Regions from separate parts of the Cellulomonas sp. ATA003 genome, predicted to be linked through region 2. Evidence: predicted binding sites of a transcription regulator. Region 2 holds the regulator's gene; each other region holds the start of a gene.
What was found. The regulator HrcA, encoded in region 2, represses chaperone genes, less so after heat shock. The targets are predictions, from matches to a motif close to TTNGCACTCGNNNNNNNCGAGTGCNAA.
Positions count from the first base shown of each region.

Region 1: REH70_RS18790 (Hsp20/alpha crystallin family protein) is a predicted target of HrcA. The motif match lies at 1,477-1,503, and genes of this name have one in related genera.
Region 3: groL (chaperonin GroEL) is a predicted target of HrcA. The motif match lies at 1,083-1,109, and genes of this name have one in related genera.

Region 1 is NZ_CP133990.1:3,806,167-3,808,428, forward strand. Features, by position in the region: partial or broken gene metE (5-methyltetrahydropteroyltriglutamate--homocysteine S-methyltransferase) at 1-779, shown strand, start outside; gene REH70_RS18790 (Hsp20/alpha crystallin family protein) at 906-1,385, opposite strand; partial or broken gene REH70_RS18795 ((deoxy)nucleoside triphosphate pyrophosphohydrolase) at 1,592-2,094, opposite strand; gene REH70_RS18800 (putative sulfate exporter family transporter) at 2,206-2,262, opposite strand, start outside.
Region 2 is NZ_CP133990.1:2,478,929-2,481,190, forward strand. Features, by position in the region: partial or broken gene dnaJ (molecular chaperone DnaJ) at 1-760, opposite strand, end outside; gene hrcA (heat-inducible transcriptional repressor HrcA) at 885-1,904, opposite strand; gene REH70_RS12360 (EAL domain-containing protein) at 2,082-2,262, opposite strand, start outside.
Region 3 is NZ_CP133990.1:3,398,765-3,401,026, forward strand. Features, by position in the region: gene groL (chaperonin GroEL) at 1-965, opposite strand, end outside; gene REH70_RS16835 (glycoside hydrolase family 15) at 1,280-2,262, shown strand, end outside.

The DNA of each region.
Region 1 (2,262 bases), 1.3 Mb from region 2:
GGTTCGCGTCGACCGCGAACGCGTGGGTGCAGTCCTACGGCTCGCGGTGCGTGCGCCCGCCGATCCTGTGGGGCGACGTCACCCGTCCGGAGCCGATCACGGTCGGGTGGTCCACGTACACCGCGTCGCTCACCGACCGGCCGGTGAAGGGCATGCTGACCGGACCGGTGACGATCCTCGCGTGGTCGTTCGTGCGCGACGACCAGCCGCTCGCGGACACGGCGCGGCAGGTCGCGCTGTCGCTGCGCGAGGAGATCACCGACCTCGAGGCGGCCGGGATCGCCGTCGTGCAGGTGGACGAGCCGGCGCTGCGCGAGCTGCTGCCGCTGCGGGCCGTCGACCGCCCGGCGTACCTCGACTGGGCCGTCGCGGCGTTCCGGCTGGCGACATCGGGGGCCCGTGACGCGACCCAGGTGCACACGCACCTGTGCTACTCGGAGTTCGGTGAGGTGATCGGCGCGATCGACGCCCTGGACGCGGACGTCACGAGCATCGAGGCGGCGCGGTCGCGCATGGAGGTCCTCGGGGACCTCGCGGCGGCGGGCTACGCCCGTGGCGTGGGCCCGGGCGTGTACGACATCCACTCCCCGCGCGTGCCGGACGAGGCCGAGATCGCCGCGCTCCTGCGCGCGGCGGTGCGGTCGGTCGACCCCGCGCTGCTGTGGGTCAACCCGGACTGCGGTCTCAAGACGCGCCGGTACCCCGAGGTGGAGCCGGCGCTGCGGCACATGGTGGCCGCCGCCCGTACGGTGCGGGCCGCGCTCGCCGCACAGGTCTGACCTGTCGACATCGCGGCCTGCCCGGGTGGGCCCGGGTCACGTCCGCCTCCAGCCGGCGAGCGTGGCCCGCACCGTACAGGCCGGGGGACGGCCGCGGGTGGCCCCGCGGCCGTCACCGGGTCGGCGTCAGCTGCTCTGCTCGGCCGGCGCGGGCGCGTCGATCTGCTGCTGCGCCTCGCCACCACCGATCGAGGACTGCTCCGCGCCGCCCAGGTGCTGCACCTGGACCCGGCGCGGCTTGGACTCCTCGGCCACCGGGATCGTCAGCGTCAGCACGCCGTCGGCGTAGGTCGCGCCCATCCTGTCGAGCGCGAGGCCACGGCCCACCGTCAGCTGACGGGCGTAGGTGCCGCTCGGCCGCTCGTTCACGAGCCACTGCGCGTCCGCATCGGTCCGGGCGGTGCGCTCGGCGCGGATCGTCAGCGTGCGGTCCTCGATGTTCACGTCGATGGTGCCCGGGTCGGCGCCCGGCAGGTCCACGTTGAGGACGTAGTGGTCCCCGGAGCGGAACAGGTCCAGCGGCATGGTGCCGGCTGCGCGGGCGGACCCGAAGACCTGGCCCATCAGGCGGTCCATCTCCTGGAACGGGTCGAATCGAGTAGCCACACCCCTCACCTCCTCGTCACAAGAGGCCCCGGCCTCCGGGGCCCGGTGCTCCCGGTCCGGCGCCTCGCCGTCCCGGGTGGCTACGAGATTTTTAGCACTCGGCACCCGAGAGTGCCAACCGTGACGACGTTCGCCGTGAGCGATCAGCGGCGAGGATGGGTGGCGGGGATGGGTGGCGGGGATGGGCGGCGGAGATCAGCGGGGGATCAGTACGGAGCGTCGGTCCGGGCGTCGGTCCTGGGGTCGGCCCTCGCGTCGGTCCTCGGGTCGACGACCCGGTCACGGAGCTGCTGGTCCAGGGCACGCACGATCGGCACGTCGGCGTCCAGCCACGGCACCGACAGCCAGGCACCGATGTCCAGCCAGCGCAGCTCGTCGTGCTCGACGAGGGGCTGGGGGTCGCCCGCGGCTACCTGAGCCGTCCACAGCCGCATGACGTACTTCTCCGACAGGCGCCACCCCCGGGTGACGGTGCGACGACCTCGGCCCCGAGCCGGACCACGACGCCGAGCTCCTCGTGCAGCTCCCGGTGCAGCGCCACCACCGGGTCCTCGCCCGGCTCCACCTTCCCGCCGGGGAACTCCCATCGGCCGGCCAGGCTGACCGGCTGGGCGCGGCGCGCGCTGAGCAGCCGTCGGGGGGACGCGAGGTCGTCGAGGATCGCGCCGGCCACGACCAGGACGGGCGGCGCGCCGGTGGGGTGGGTCATGTCGCGCAGTCTTCCTCACCGGACGACCTGGTGACGTGACGCCCGGATGACGGCCGCGTGACGCGCGACGACGCCGTGACCGCTAGGTGACGAGGACGAGTCCGCCGAGGCTCACGCCGAGTGCGGTGACGGTCGACACGGCCCCGAGCCCCAGGGCGCGACCCCGGT
Region 2 (2,262 bases):
ACCGCTCGTGCTCGCGCTCCCGGATCTCGACGTAGATGTCCCCCGCGGGTCCACCGGCCGGGCCGACCTCGCCCTGCGCGGTCATCTTGATGCGGGTCCCGGTGTCCACCCCGGCCGGCACGTCGACCGTGAGGGTGCGCCGCGAGCGGACGCGTCCCTCGCCCGAGCACTCGGGGCACGGGTCGGGGATGACCGTGCCGAAGCCGTGGCACGCGGGGCACGGCGAGGAGGTCATGACCTGGCCGAGGAACGAACGGGCCACCCGCTGGACGACCCCGCGTCCGCCGCACACGTCACAGGTGCGCGGCGAGGTGCCGGGGCGGCAGCACGAGCCCGAGCAGGTCCCGCACACGACCGCGGTGTCGACCTGCAGCTCGCGACGGGCGCCGAAGGTGGCCTCGGAGAGGTCGAGGTCCAGGCGCACCAGGGCGTCCTGCCCGCGGCGGGCGCGCGGCACGGGTCCGCGCTGCCCGGCGCCCTGGCCGGCGCCGAAGAACGTCTCGAAGATGTCCTGGAACCCGAACCCTCCGCCCATGCCGCCACCGGGCGACGACGGGTCGGCCCCGCGGTCGTACGCCTGCCGCTTCTCGGGGTTGGACAGCACCTCGTAGGCGCGCGAGACGTCCTTGAACCTGTCCTCGGCGCCCTCACCGGTGGCGACGTCGGGGTGCAGCTCGCGGGCGAGCTTGCGGTAGGCCTTCTTGATCTGGTCGGCGCTGGCGTCGCGGGTCACGCCGAGGATCTCGTAGTAGTCGCTCACTGGTCACTCTCTGGGCGGGGACGGTGGCCCGGACGCGTGCCGGGCGCTGTGCAGGTGCAGGTGCAGGTGCGGGTGCTGGTGCGAGGTGCGGGACGACCGCGGCGTGGTGGCCGGGCTGGGCCGGTCACCCGGCCAGGACCCGGGACAGGTAGCGGGCCACCGCACGCACGGAGGCCATGGTCGCGGGGTAGTCCATGCGGGTCGGGCCGATCGACCCGATCCTGGCCACCGCGTCACCGTCCCCGCCGTACCCCGTGGTCACGAAGCTCGTCTCGGCGAGGCCCTCGTGCTGCGTCTCGTGGCCGATCCGCACCGCGACGCTCGCCGAGTCCTCGGCCATCTCGGTGAGCAGCCGCAGCAGGACCACCTGCTCCTCGAGGGCCTCGAGAACCGGACCCAGGCTACGCGTGAAGTCGTTGGGGCCCCGCGCGAGGTTCGCGGTGCCGGCCAGCACGATGCGCTCCTCGCTCTCCTGGGCGAGCGTCTCCTCGACGATCTCGGTGACCGCGGTCACCAGCGGGCGGGCGTCGGGCTCGAACACCTCGGGCAGGTGGGCGAGCAGCGTGATGAGCTCGGCGAGCCGGTGCCCGACGGCGAGCGCGTTGAGCCGGGCGCGCAGCTCGCCGACGACGGCCTCGGACGGCGCGGTCGCGAGCTCGAGCGTGCGTTGCTCGACGCGACCGGTGTCCGTGATGATCACGACGAGCAGGCGTCGTTCCCCCACCGGCACGAGCTCGAGGTGGCGCATCGCGGAGCGACGCAGCGACGGGTACTGCACGACGGCGACCTGCTGCGTGAGCTGGGCGAGCACGCGCACGGATCGGTCGACGACGTCGTCGAGGTCGACGGCCTCGTCGATGAACGCCTGGATGGCCCGCTTCTCCGGACCGGACAGCGGCTTCACCGTGGACAGGCGGTCGACGAAGAGGCGGTAGCCCTTGTCGGTCGGCACCCGCCCCGCGGACGTGTGCGGCTGCGCGATGTACCCGCCCTCCTCGAGGGCGGCCATGTCGTTGCGGATGGTGGCCGGGGACACCCCGAGCGCGTGGCGCTCGACGAGCATGCGGGAACCCACGGGCTCGCGCGTCTGGACGTAGTCCTCGACGATCGCCCGCAGCACCTCCAGCCTGCGGTCCTCGCTCATCACACCTCCCGCCGATCCGGCCCGCCCGGGGACCGGGGTAGCACTCGCTGGTCGTGAGTGCCAATTCTACGTCGTCGGGCCGGGGGCGCCCGACGGGTGCCGACGCGCCGGCGCCCGTCGGCGCCGGTCGGCGCCCCGCGGTGGAGGTCGCGGGGCGCCGATGGAGGCTGGGACGGGTCAGCCGGCGGAGGTCATCGCGCCGCGCACCTGCGCGGCGAGCTCGGGGCTGACGTCGCCGATGCCGTGGTCCTGCCGTGCGTGCGTGGCGACGGCGGCGAGGATCTCCTCGGTGCTGCCGTGGAACGTCATCGCGCAGCCGGGCACGAGGTCGCCGCAGCGGAACTTCTTCATGGGGTTC
Region 3 (2,262 bases), 920 kb from region 2:
ACGACCTTGCGCGCCGTGCCGAGGACCTCGAGGCCGACCGTGTCGAGCTTGAGGCCGACGGTCTCGGAGACGACCTGGCCACCGGTGAGGATGGCCATGTCCTGCAGCATCGCCTTGCGGCGGTCACCGAAGCCGGGCGCCTTGACGGCGACCGAGCGGAAGGTGCCACGGATCTTGTTGACGACGAGCGTGGCCAGGGCCTCGCCCTCGACGTCCTCCGCGATGATGAGCAGCGGCTTGCCGGCCTGGATGACCTTCTCCAGCAGCGGCAGCAGGTCCTTGACCGTGGAGATCTTGGACTCGACGAGCAGCACGTAGGCGTCCTCGAGGACGGCCTCCTGGCGCTCGGGGTCGGTGACGAAGTAGCCGGCGAGGTAGCCCTTGTCGAAGCGCATGCCCTCGGTCAGCTCGAGCTCCAGGCCGAGAGCGTTGCTCTCCTCGACCGTGATGACGCCTTCCTTGCCGACCTTGTCCATCGCCTCGGCGATGAGGTTCCCGATCGCCGGGTCGCCGGCCGAGATCCCCGCGGTCGCGGCGATCTCCTCCTTGGTCTCGATGTCCTTGGAGGCCTTGAGCAGCTGCTCGGTGACGGCCTCGACGGCCTTCTCGATGCCGCGCTTGAGCGCGATCGGGTTCGCGCCGGCGGCCACGTTGCGCAGGCCCTCACGGACGAGCGCCTGGGCGAGCACGGTGGCGGTGGTGGTGCCGTCACCCGCGACGTCGTCGGTCTTCTTGGCGACCTCCTTGACGAGCTCGGCGCCGATCTTCTCGAGCGGCTCCTCGAGCTCGATCTCCTTGGCGATGCTCACACCATCGTTCGTGATGGTGGGCGCGCCCCACTTCTTCTCGAGCACGACATTGCGGCCCTTCGGGCCGAGCGTGACCTTGACGGCGTCGGCCAGGGCGTTCATGCCCCGCTCCATGCCGCGACGGGCGTCCTCGTCGAACGCGATGATCTTGGCCATCGGTGTGTGTCCTCAATCTGTGCTGCGGATGGGCCGGGCCGGCGCCCGCGACGGACGGTCCAGGCGTCACCGGTCATGTCCCGGCTCTGCCCGACCTCACCGGTCGGCCCTGCGGTTCTGTCACTCTCGTACCGAGAGTGCTAACCCCATTGTTGGCACTCTCACCCGGAGAGTGCAAGGCCGAGCATCCCGCGCCGGCGACGCGACCGCCGTCCTGGACGAGCGCGTTCGCGCGCGGCGTACCCGTCGGCCACCTCACCCGGGCGGCAGCATCCGCCCCTGCCGCGCGTCGGCGGTCGGTACCCTCGACGACTGTGACGGCACCCACCGGCGAGCGCACCCGCGGCGAGTCCCCCGCCGTCGCGTCCGGGGTCGCCCCGACGTCCGGGGTCGCCCCGGCGTCTGCCGACGCCGCGCCGTCCGCCGCAGCCGCATCGCCCGCACCTCACGCACCGGCGGCCGCCGCACCTCTCGCACCGCCCGCCACCGCACCTGACGCACCGGCGGCCACCGCACCTCTCGCGTCGGCCATCGCCGCACCGGGCCGTTCGCGGCGGTGGGCCCGCCGCTGCGGCACCGCCGCGGTCACGCTCGTCATGGCGGCCTCGCCGTTCCTGCTCACCGACCCGCGCTCGCCCTGGGCGAACGCCGACGACCCCGCGTTCATCCGCCTCTACTCGGACGGGCTCGCGGCTGCCGCACCGTCGACGCCGCCCACCCTCCTGCGCGCCGGTGAGCCCGCCGTGTACCTGGCCGGCTCCCGCGTGGTCGACCCCGGGCCGGACGCGTCCCGCGCCGAGACCACACGCGCCGACGCGCTCGCCGACGAGGCCCGGGCGTGGCTCGCCGCCGGCACCGTCCCCGGGGCGGGCGGGCCCTACGAGGACCTGGCGCAGGACGCCCTGCTCGACGTGCGCGCCCTCCTGCTCGACGACGGCGCCGCCGTCGCCGGCTGGTCACCGCGCTGGCGGTACGTGTGGCCGCGCGACTCCTCCTTCATCGCGCTCGCCCTCGCCCGGACCGGCCACGTGACCGAGGCGGTCGAGATCCTCGAGTTCCTCGATCGCGTGCAGCACCGCGACGGGTCCTTCGAGGCGCGCTACCTGCCGGACGGCTCCGGCCCGCCGGACGACCGCGGCCTCCAGACCGACGGGACCGGCTGGGCGCTGTGGGCGACCGCCGGCGTGCTCGCCGAGATCCCGGACGACGCCGAGCGGCGTGCCACCGCCCGCGCGCTGCGCCCGCTCGTCGACCGCTCGACGGACCACGCGCTCGACCTCACCGACCGACGCGGGGT